Regions from separate parts of the Pseudomonas cerasi genome, predicted to be linked through region 1. Evidence: predicted binding sites of a transcription regulator. Region 1 holds the regulator's gene; the other holds the start of a gene.

What was found. Region 1 encodes FliA, which starts transcription of late flagellar genes. Its sites were predicted from a motif close to CTAAAGTTTNNNNNNNNNNNGCCGNTAA; they were not measured.
Region 2: the regulator FliA is predicted to act here: its motif matches at 2,265-2,292, upstream of motA (flagellar motor stator protein MotA).

What each region holds. Positions count from the first base shown of each region.
Region 1 covers NZ_JAQJVM010000002.1:243,427-248,743, reverse strand. The annotation lists gene flhA (flagellar biosynthesis protein FlhA) at 1-1,289, shown strand, start outside; gene flhF (flagellar biosynthesis GTPase FlhF) at 1,301-2,629, shown strand; gene fleN (flagellar synthesis regulator FleN) at 2,745-3,578, shown strand; gene fliA (RNA polymerase sigma factor FliA) at 3,575-4,315, shown strand; gene PI739_RS10210 (chemotaxis response regulator CheY) at 4,572-4,946, shown strand; gene PI739_RS10205 (protein phosphatase CheZ) at 4,966-5,317, shown strand, end outside.
Region 2 covers NZ_JAQJVM010000001.1:1,981,078-1,986,394, forward strand. The annotation lists partial or broken gene PI739_RS08530 (rhodanese-like domain-containing protein) at 1-570, opposite strand, end outside; gene PI739_RS08535 (HDOD domain-containing protein) at 616-2,151, opposite strand; gene motA (flagellar motor stator protein MotA) at 2,359-3,210, shown strand; gene motB (flagellar motor protein MotB) at 3,214-4,260, shown strand; gene rsgA (small ribosomal subunit biogenesis GTPase RsgA) at 4,322-5,317, opposite strand, start outside.

The DNA.
Region 1 (5,317 bases):
TCAATCGTCAGATGTTCGCTTCGCCCAAGGCGCTGGCGGTTTCCGCTGCGGTCATGATCGTGATGGGGCTGGTGCCGGGCATGCCGCACTTCTCCTTCATCAGCCTCGGCCTGGTGGCTGCAGGCGGCGCGTATCTGCTCTGGAAGAAAGAAAATCAGGTGAAAGTCGAGGCGCTGGCCGAAGTGCAGCGTCAACAGGACCTGCTGCCTTCGCCGACCCGCGTTCAGGACGCCAAGGAACTGGGTTGGGATGACGTGACGCCCATCGATATCATCGGCCTGGAAGTGGGTTACCGCCTGATTCCGCTGGTGGATCGCAACCAGGGCGGTCAGCTGCTGGCGCGTATCAAGGGCGTGCGCAAGAAGCTCTCGCAAGAGCTCGGCTTCCTGATGCCCACCGTGCACATTCGCGACAACCTCGATCTGGCGCCCAGTGCCTATCGTCTGACGCTGATGGGCGTGATTCTGGCCGAGGCCGAGATCTACCCTGATCGCGAACTGGCGATCAACCCCGGTCAAGTGTTCGGCACCCTGAACGGCATTACCGCCAGAGACCCGGCGTTTGGTCTGGAAGCCGTGTGGATCGAAATCAGCCAGCGCAGTCAGGCGCAGTCGCTGGGGTACACCGTCGTCGATGCCAGTACTGTAGTGGCAACCCACTTGAACCAGATTCTCTACAAGCATTCGCATGAGCTGATCGGCCACGAGGAAGTCCAGCAATTGATGCAGTTGCTGGCCAAAAGCTCGCCCAAGCTGGCTGAAGAGCTGGTGCCTGGCGTGCTGTCGCTGTCTTCGCTGCTCAATGTGCTGCAGGCGCTGCTGGCTGAACACGTACCTGTGCGGGACATTCGCAGCATTGCAGAGGCTATCGCCAACAACGCCGGGAAGAGTCAAGATACCGCCGCTTTGGTGGCCGCAGTGCGAGTGGGTCTGAGCCGCGCAATCGTCCAAAGCATTGTAGGCGTTGAGCCGGAGCTGCCTGTTATCACTCTGGAACCAAGGTTGGAACAGATATTGCTCAATAGTTTGCAGAAGGCTGGTCAGGGTCAGGAAGAAGGCGTTCTTCTTGAGCCAAGCATGGCTGAGAAGCTCCAGCGTTCGTTGATTGAGGCCGCCCAGCGTCAGGAGATGCAAGGGTTGCCGGTAATTCTTCTGGTAGCAGGGCCTGTCCGGGCGATGCTGTCACGATTTGGACGATTGGCTGTACCGAACATGCATGTTCTGGCGTATCAGGAAATTCCGGACAACAAGCAAGTAACCATCGTAGCGACTGTCGGGCCAAACGGCTGAGGTAGTGAGTCATGCAAGTTAAGCGATTTTTCGCCGCCGATATGCGTCAAGCCATGAAGCTGGTTCGCGATGAGCTGGGCGCTGAAGCGGCCATCATCGGTAACCGGCGCATTGCTGGTGGCGTAGAGCTGACTGCTGCTCTGGATTACAAGCTGTCCGCCCTGGCACCGCGTGTGCCGAACATGGAGCTGGAAGACGAGCTGCGCAAGACTCAGTCGCGCATCGTCTCCGCCCAGGCCGAATTGAACAACCGCAGCGACAGCGACGCATCGGTCAACCTGCAGCTGTTTTCCGGCAAGCCGGTCAACCCTGCCGATACGCACATCGAACCGACGCTCGAAGAGCCGCCGCGCCCATTCGCGTACGCACCGCCACAGGCCGCCGAGCCTGCCGTTGGCCAGCGCGCCTATGACTCGATGCGCTCCGAATTGAACGGCCTGCGCGAGCTGCTGGAAGTCCAGCTCGGCTCGCTGGCCTGGAACCAGTTGCAGGGCAGTCGTCCGCAGCAGGCCAATCTGTGGCGTCGCCTGCAACGTGTCGGCTTGTCCGGCCCGCTGTCACGCGATCTGCTGTCGATGATCCCGGAGATCGACGAGCCTCGTCAGGCCTGGCGCATGCTGCTGGCTCATCTGGCACGCATGATCGCCGTGCCGGAAGTCGAGCCGCTCGAGGAGGGCGGCGTGATTGCAATGGTCGGTCCTGCCGGCATGGGCAAGACCACCACCCTGGCCAAACTGGCAGCACGTTACGTGTTGAAGTACGGCCCGCAGAATATCGCACTGGTCAGCATGGACAGTTTCCGTATCGGCGCGCAGGAGCAGCTCAAGACCCTTGGGCGCATCCTCAACGTGCCGGTCACCCATGTCGATCCTGGCCAGTCTCTGGTTCAGGCGCTGGAACCGCTGCTGCGCAAGCGCGTGGTGCTGATTGACACCGCCGGGCTGCAGGCCAGTGATCCTGCGCTGCGCATGCAGCTGGAAAGCCTCGCGGGTCGCGGCATCAAGTCGCGCAACTATCTGGTGCTGGCAACCACCAGCCAGAAGCAGGTGCTGACAGCCGCGTATCACAGTTACAAGCGTTGTGGCCTGGCCGGATGCATTCTGACCAAGCTTGATGAAACAGCCAGCCTCGGCGAAGTCCTGAGCCTGGCGATCAGTCACGAATTACCTGTGGCCTATCTCACGGACGGACCACGCATTCCTGATGACCTGCATATTCCGCGTCGTCATCAGCTGGTAAGCCGCGCGGTGAGTGTGCAGATGCAGGATGAGCCTAGCGAGGAAGCAATGGCTGATATGTTTGCTGACCTCTATCACACCCCTGGCAAGAGAGTGGGTTAAGTGATGGATATTATTGGAATGTCCCTGCGTCAACGGTCTGCCATGCAGTGTTCATACGCGAACGTGCAGCCCTCGATGTGGTTTCGGTCTACGCAAGACAAGGTAAAGAAATAACATGGGCAGCATGCATCCCGTACAGGTTATCGCGGTGACCGGTGGCAAAGGTGGCGTCGGTAAGACTAACGTGTCAGTGAACCTTTCACTGGCCCTTGCCGAGCTTGGCCGTCGCGTCATGCTGCTGGACGCCGATCTGGGTCTGGCCAATGTCGACGTGCTGCTCGGGTTGACGCCCAAGCGCACGCTTGCCGATGTCATCGAGGGGCGTTGTGAGTTACGCGACGTGCTGTTGCAGGGGCCGGGCGGGGTTCGAATCGTACCCGCTGCTTCCGGCACCCAGAGCATGGTGCATCTGTCGCCCGCCCAGCATGCCGGCCTGATCCAGGCGTTCAGCGAGATTGGTGACAACCTCGATGTGCTGGTGATCGACACGGCTGCCGGTATCGGCGAGTCGGTGGTCAGCTTCGTGCGCGCCGCTCAGGAAGTGCTGCTGGTGGTGTGCGACGAGCCCACGTCGATCACCGATGCCTACGCCCTGATCAAACTGCTTAACCGCGATTACGGCATGAACCGCTTCCGGGTGCTGGCCAACATGGCACAGAGCCCGCAGGAAGGGCGCAACCTGTTCGCCAAGCTGACCAAAGTGACGGATCGTTTTCTCGATGTTGCGCTGCAGTATGTAGGTGCCGTGCCGTACGACGAGTGCGTACGCAAGGCGGTACAGAAACAGCGCGCCGTCTACGAAGCATTCCCGCGTTCCAAATGTGCACTGGCCTTCAAGGCCATTGCCCAGAAGGTTGATACCTGGCCGTTGCCAGCCAACCCGCGGGGTCATCTCGAGTTCTTCGTTGAGCGACTCGTTCACCAGACCAGTGCAGGGCCTGTGCAATGACTGCGAGCGGCTACCAGATGTACAGCAAGGCTTCCCGTAATTCACAATACGAGTTGATCGAGCGCTATGCGCCACTGGTCAAACGTATCGCTTATCATCTGCTGGCGCGCTTGCCGGCCAGTGTGCAGGTCGAGGATCTGATCCAGGCCGGCATGATCGGCCTGCTTGAAGTCTCCACCAAGTATGATTCCACCAAGGGTGCGAGTTTCGAGACCTATGCCGGCATTCGCATCCGGGGTGCGATGCTCGATGAGGTGCGTAAGGGGGACTGGGCGCCACGCTCGGTACACCGTAATACGCGTATGGTCAGTGACGCAATTCGGGCAATTGAAGCTAAAACCGGCCGTGACGCTAAAGATCACGAGGTTGCGGCCGAACTCCAGTTGAGTCTCGATGATTACTACGGGATTTTGAATGACACCTTGGGCAGCCGCCTCTTCAGTTTCGACGACCTGCTGCAGGACGGCGATCATGAAGGGCTGCACGAGGATGGCGCAAGCGGATCGCTTGAGCCGTCGCGCGACCTGGAAGACGAGCGCTTCCAGGCTGCGTTGGCCGATGCAATTGCCAATCTGCCAGAGCGCGAGCGTCTGGTGTTGGCGCTGTACTACGACGAAGAGCTGAACCTCAAGGAAATCGGAGAGGTTCTCGGGGTCAGCGAATCGCGGGTCAGTCAGTTACACAGCCAGTGCGCAGCTCGTTTGCGAGGGCGTTTGGGGGAGTGGCGAGCGCGTTGACAGGCAATGTGCGGTCTATGGCCGCGCGTTGACTGCAAGCCGGCTGTGCAGAGCGTTACGTGGTAACGGGGTGGACCCGTCAGAAGCCTGTCAGGTATTGCCTCGATGGGCTTGTTTCTCAGGTCCTTGCCTGTTGTTGTGCCAAGCCCGTCGTCGTTTCGTACAGCCGGGGGTGTGCTGTGCCAGTATTGAGTGAACAGCGTGTTCAGGTGCTGAATGCGTTAAAGACTGCTTGGAGGTCGAATTGGACAAGAACATGAAAATCCTCATCGTTGATGACTTCTCAACGATGCGGCGGATCATCAAGAACCTTTTGCGTGATCTGGGGTTTACCAACACATCGGAAGCGGACGATGGTCTGACCGCATTGCCGATGCTGCAGAGCGGTGCCTTTGACTTTCTGGTGACGGACTGGAACATGCCTGGCATGTCCGGTATCGATCTGCTGCGCGAAGTCCGCAAGGACGAACGCCTCAAGAGCCTTCCCGTGCTGATGGTCACTGCCGAAGCCAAGCGTGAGCAGATCATTGAAGCTGCCCAGGCTGGGGTGAACGGTTATGTAGTCAAGCCATTCACTGCCCAAGCCCTGAAAGACAAGATCGACAAGATCTTTGAACGCGTCAATAGCTGATGCAAGCCGCGAGGGCGCTATGGATAACAATGATTCGATGGCCGACTTTGAGTCGACCTTAAAAAGACACGCGCAGGAACTTGTCACCAGCCTTGAAAAGGGTCGTTTCGGTGACGCTGTGCAACTGATCCACGAACTCAACCAGACACGCGACCGCGGCCTTTATCAGGAAGTGGGCAAGCTGACTCGTGAGCTGCACAGTGCAATCGTAAACTTTCACATCGATCCGCACATGCCTCAAGCCGAGGAAGTGTCGCAGATCACGGATGCTACCGAACGCCTGTCGTATGTGGTGAGGCTGACCGAGAATGCGGCCAACCGCACCATGGACCTGGTGGAAGAGAGTACGCCGGTCATGAACGGCCTGAGTT
Region 2 (5,317 bases), on a different contig from region 1:
GGCGCCGGGTATATGCCCGCCTTTGGCCGCGACCACTTTTTCGCCCGAATACTCGGTCGGTGCACGAGCATCCCAGATCGCCAGATCGGCGGCGCCCAGACGGCTTTGCAGGTACTCGAGTGTGGCGGTAGGTTCGTCGTGCAGCGTCAGCGTTACCGGGGTATCGGCAGCAGGCGGAACGTCGGAGCTCAGTGGCAGCAATTGCGCTTCCCAGGCCAGCAGTCCACCGTCCAGATAGTGATAACGGCTGTGGCCGATAACATCCAGCAACCAGATGAAACGCCCGGCCCAGCCGCCGCCTTCGTCATCGTAGACGACATACACGGCATCGGGGTTGTGGCCCAGTTCGCCGAACAATTGCTCAAGGCTGGCAGTGTCGGGCAGCAGGCCGGGGGCCGGAGGCTTGCCCAGTTGCGTACGTTTCGGATCGACGAAGCGGGCACCGCGAATGTGCCCGGCTTCGTAGCGAGCGCTGCTGGTCAGATCCACGAGGATCAGTTCCGGGGCGTCTAGACGCTCAAGCAGATCGTTGGGTTCGATGACCAGCGACAAGCCAGTGAATGCGGACATTTGCAGCCTCCGATGAAAGGAAAGGGGCGAATTGTACGCCAGGCCTCATGCTTTGCGATGACTAAAGATGCCCAGTGCCCGTTCAATACATTGCGCGGTTTTTCCGAATGCCTGGACGGAAATTTCCGACAAGGCCCCGCCGCCCTGGTCGGCGACCACCAGCAGCATGACTTTGCCGTTGTTGCTCAGCGAGCGAATCAGCCAGTGCTGACCACTGAACAGGGTTTTCAGCGGCGGGGGCAGCAGGGCGGCAAATTGCGCACTGTTGGCGGGTGTCATGCGTAACTGTGTCGGCTGTGTGAGCAGGCGCTGCAGTACGGTGCTTTCCTTGATGAACAACTGCAAGGTTGCGGCGTCCTTCGGCAGTCCGGCAGTCTGATTGACGCGCAGTACCGTTGACGTCTTGTCCAGCATCAGCAGCATGACCCGCTCCATGCCACACGAGATAAATGCATCGCGCGCCGACGTGGTCAGGTGCATGGCGTTGATGAACGGGCTGGGATCCTGCAGCAGCTCGGCACACTGCTTGCGCCACAGTTGCAGGGCGTCTGCCGATGGCGGCGGTGCAGGTTCATTGTCGCGCCTTACGCGGCGTGCGTCCCACGGCCAGATCAGCGATTCGGCCGGGTGCCAGAGGTCTTTTTCCGCATGGATGCGGGCGCTGCTGGCGGCATTCTGGTGCGCCTGTTGTTGTACTTCGCCGATCGACTGTTGCAGGTAAAGGCTGGTCAGCCGTTCCCAGCGCAGGCAGTGCGGGCTGTTCCAGGCATTTTGCGCCGCCAGCGCCAGGCCATTGCCCAGCAACACGGTATTGGCGGGCTGGTTCAGCCAGCGCCGCAGGTTGGGGTCGTCGTCCATGAGTTGTTGCTGGTGCAGCGGGCTGTGTTCTTCGCGGGCGATACGCAGCGCCTTGGCCAGATCGCGTCGCTCGTTGATCAACAGTTTATAGCCGCGCGTGACCCAGATCGGCAGGCGCCAGAACTCGGCGAGTGCCAGGCATAATTCCAGCAGGTTGACGCCGAACAGCTCTTTTTCCACTGCAACGCTGGAATGGCCCTTGTGGATAACCCGCAGCTCCAGTTCTTCGAGCAGCTTCGGATAGGCCAACGCCATCGGCCAGAGCGGTGACAGAAACAGCAGGCTGCCCATGTGGATGTCCTGCCAGAGTCGCGCAAGGCGGCTGGCAAACAGGCCGTTGGCCTGTTGCGTGGCGTGCTGACTGACCAGAATCAGCTGGCGATAGGCCGCAGGAATTTCTTCAGGCGGCTTGGCCGGCAAACGGCCCAGAAGGACTTCGGTGCGCGCCAGACCCAGACGATTGATCGCAATCTCAAGGCTCTCGGCCTGCTCGGTCAAACCGTGCGTGTGGTGATTGGCCTCGCGCATCACGCTCAGCACCAGCGCAGGACTTTCCTGCATCATTTCAGCGATTTCACGCAGTGAGCGACGACTGTCGTTCAAGGCGGAGCGGACGTGTCCATGATTGACGGCAGGGACCGGCAACGCGATACCGTCAAGCAGTTTGACCCAGGCATCCAGCGTCTTCGGAACGAGGTGATGTGCTGCGTGTACTGTCGGCATTCGAGGGCCTGTGCTGCTGATTATCTGAGCTGGAAAACCGCCAGCGTACGGGGCGCTGAGGCCAGTTTCCTCCTTTTATGGAGGCGCATAAATGGGTTTTTCAAAAGAACCGGCTATAGTCTGGCCCAGTTAGGCCGATAAGGAGAAGAAGAGATTCAACAACTTCCGGACTGTCCCTGAACCCGACTCAGTAAAGTATTTTTTCCTATGGCTAAAATCATCGGCATCATTGTCGTTCTCGCAAGTGTCATCGGCGGATATGTGCTGTCCCATGGCAAGGTCATGGCGCTGTTCCAACCGTACGAGGTCTTGATTATCGGCGGTGCTGCACTGGGCGCGTTCCTTCAGGCCAACCCCGGCTACATGTTCATGCACGTGTTCAAGAAGTCGCTGAAGATGTTCGGTTCGCGCTTCACGCATGCCTATTACCTCGAAGTGCTGGGCCTGGTTTATGAAATCCTCAACAAAAGCCGCCGTGAAGGCATGATGGCGATTGAAGGGGATATCGAAGACGCTGCTTCCAGCCCGATCTTCGCCAAATACCCGGGTGTCCTCAAGGATGAACGCATGACTGCGTACATCTGCGACTACCTGCGGATCATGTCGTCCGGCAACATGGCTCCCCACGAGCTGGAAGGTCTGTTCGACATGGAACTGCTGAGCATGAAAGAAGACCTTGAGCATCCATCCCATGCCATTACCGGTATCGCCGACGGTATGCCCGGCTTCGGTATCGTGGCTGCGGTACTGGGTATCGTGGTGACCATGGCGTCGCTGGGTTCCGGCGACAAGGCTGCGATCGGTATGCACGTAGGTGCGGCGCTGGTCGGTACCTTCTTCGGTATTCTCGCGGCTTACGGTTTCTTCGGTCCTCTGGCCACCAGCCTTGCGCATGATGCCAAGGAAGAAATGAACGTTTACGAGGCCATCAAGGCGTCCCTGGTGGCCTCGGCCTCCGGCATGCCGCCTTCGCTGGCTGTCGAGTTCGGCCGCAAGGTTCTCTATCCGCTGCATCGCCCCAGCTTCAGCGAGCTGGAACAAGCGGTTCGCGGTCGCTAAGTCATGGAAAATAATCAGCCGATTATCATCAAGCGCGTAAAGCGCTTTGGTGGCGGACATCATGGCGGTGCCTGGAAAATCGCGTTTGCCGACTTCGCGACGGCGATGATGGCGTTCTTTCTGGTGCTGTGGCTGATGTCGTCCGCCACCCCCGAGCAATTGCTCGCGGTCGCCGGTTATTTCAAGGACCCTGTCGGCTTTTCGGACAGCGGTTCGCCGTATGTGATCGATCTGGGCGGTTCGCCGGAGATGTCGCCGAACCAGACGCTGAACCCCGAGGTAAAGACCACGCCTTCGCCGGACACCGTGCCGCTTGAGGCAGAAACTGCCGAGACCAAGGCTGAAGAGGTAGAGCAGGAGCGTCTGGAGATGCTGCTCCAGGAATTGCAGAACAAGGTCGAGGAAAACCCGCAACTGCAAAAATTCAAGGACCAGATTCTGTTCGAGATCACTCAGGACGGCTTGCGTATCCAGATCATGGATGCGGAAAATCGACCGATGTTCGACTCGGGCAGCGCGCGTCTCAAGCCTTATTTCGAAGACATTCTGCTGGCTCTGGCTGACACCATCAAAAGTGTGCCGAACAAGATCAGCATCAGCGGCCATACCGATGCAACGCCTTTCGTGGGCAGCGGCGGGTTCGGCAACTGGGAGCTGTCGGCCAACCGTGCCAATGCTGCACGCCGCGCACTGGTAGCGGGGACCTATCCGGACTCACAGGTGGCCAGGGTGGTAGGGTACGCGTCGTCTGCTCTTTATGATCACCAGAACCCGACCAACCCGGTCAATCGCCGCATCGATATCGTGGTGCTGACCAAAAAAGCCCAGCAGCGTATCGAGGGCGATCAGAACTCCGGCGGCGCGCCAGCCACGCCTGGCGCGCCGGCAGCACCCGCACCAGCTCCGGCGGCACCGGCCGTGCCCGCTGCTCCGGGGGCTTCGACAGCGGCGCCGCCAGACCCGCAGGCCTACGCCCAGCCGCGCGAGATCCGGCAGAAGCTGAATATCTTTGACGATGGCAAGTTGCGGGTCGAGCCAGCCCAGAACTGAGCGGCAACCGATACAAAAACGCCGCGATCATCGCGGCGTTTTTGCGTGTGGCGTTCGGTGCTCAGTAACTGTCTTGCGGCAGGCTGGCAATGATCGAGCGATAGCTGTTCATGCGCTGCTGTTGCACGCGGCCGTCCTCAAGCCCCTTGAGCAGGGCGCAGCCCGGTTCGCGGTCATGCTTGCAGTCACGAAAGCGGCAGGTGCCGATCAGGTCGTTGAACTCGATGAAGCCTGCCTCTACGTCAGCACGACTGACGTGCCCCAGGCCGAACTCACGGATACCCGGCGAGTCGATCAGATCGCCGCCACGCGGGAAGTGGAACAGGCGTGCGGTGGTCGTGGTATGCGTGCCCTGACCGGAAACTTCGGACAGCGGGCCGACCCGAGTGTCGGTTTCCGGCAACAGGCTGTTGACCAGCGAGGACTTGCCGACGCCGGACTGGCCGACGAACACGCTGATGTGCCCGTCAAGCTGACTTTGCAGGCTCTGCATGCCGTCACCGTGGTGCGCGGACACTTCCAGCACCGGATAACCCAGCGTGCGGTAGACCGCCAGCAGGGCGTTGAGCGCGGGCGCATTCTGTTCGTCGATCAGGTCTGCCTTGTTGAGCAGCAGCAAAGGACGAATCCCGGCATGCTCGGCGGCCACCAGATAACGGTCGATCAGGTTGGCATGCGGCTCGGGCATCGGCGCGAAGACGATCACGATCAGGTCGACGTTGGCAGCCACAGGCTTGAGCTGGCCGCGTGAATCCGGGCGGCGCAGTTCGGTGGTGCGGGGCAGTTGCGCGACGATGACGCCAATGCCCTGATTGCCGGCGCGCCATACGACGCGATCACCGGTCACCAGTGCAGGCAGGTTGGCGCGCAGGTGGCAACGGAAGACCTGACCGGTCACTTCGCCTTCCTGGGCCTCGACTTCGACTTGCACGCCGAAGTGAGCGATGACCAGCCCCGTCTGCTCGGGGCCGAGGTCGCCACCCTCGAGTGTTTCAAGCGTAGCGGACTCGCGTTTTGCCGCGCGGGCAGCACGCTCGCCCTGAATTTTTTCGATGCG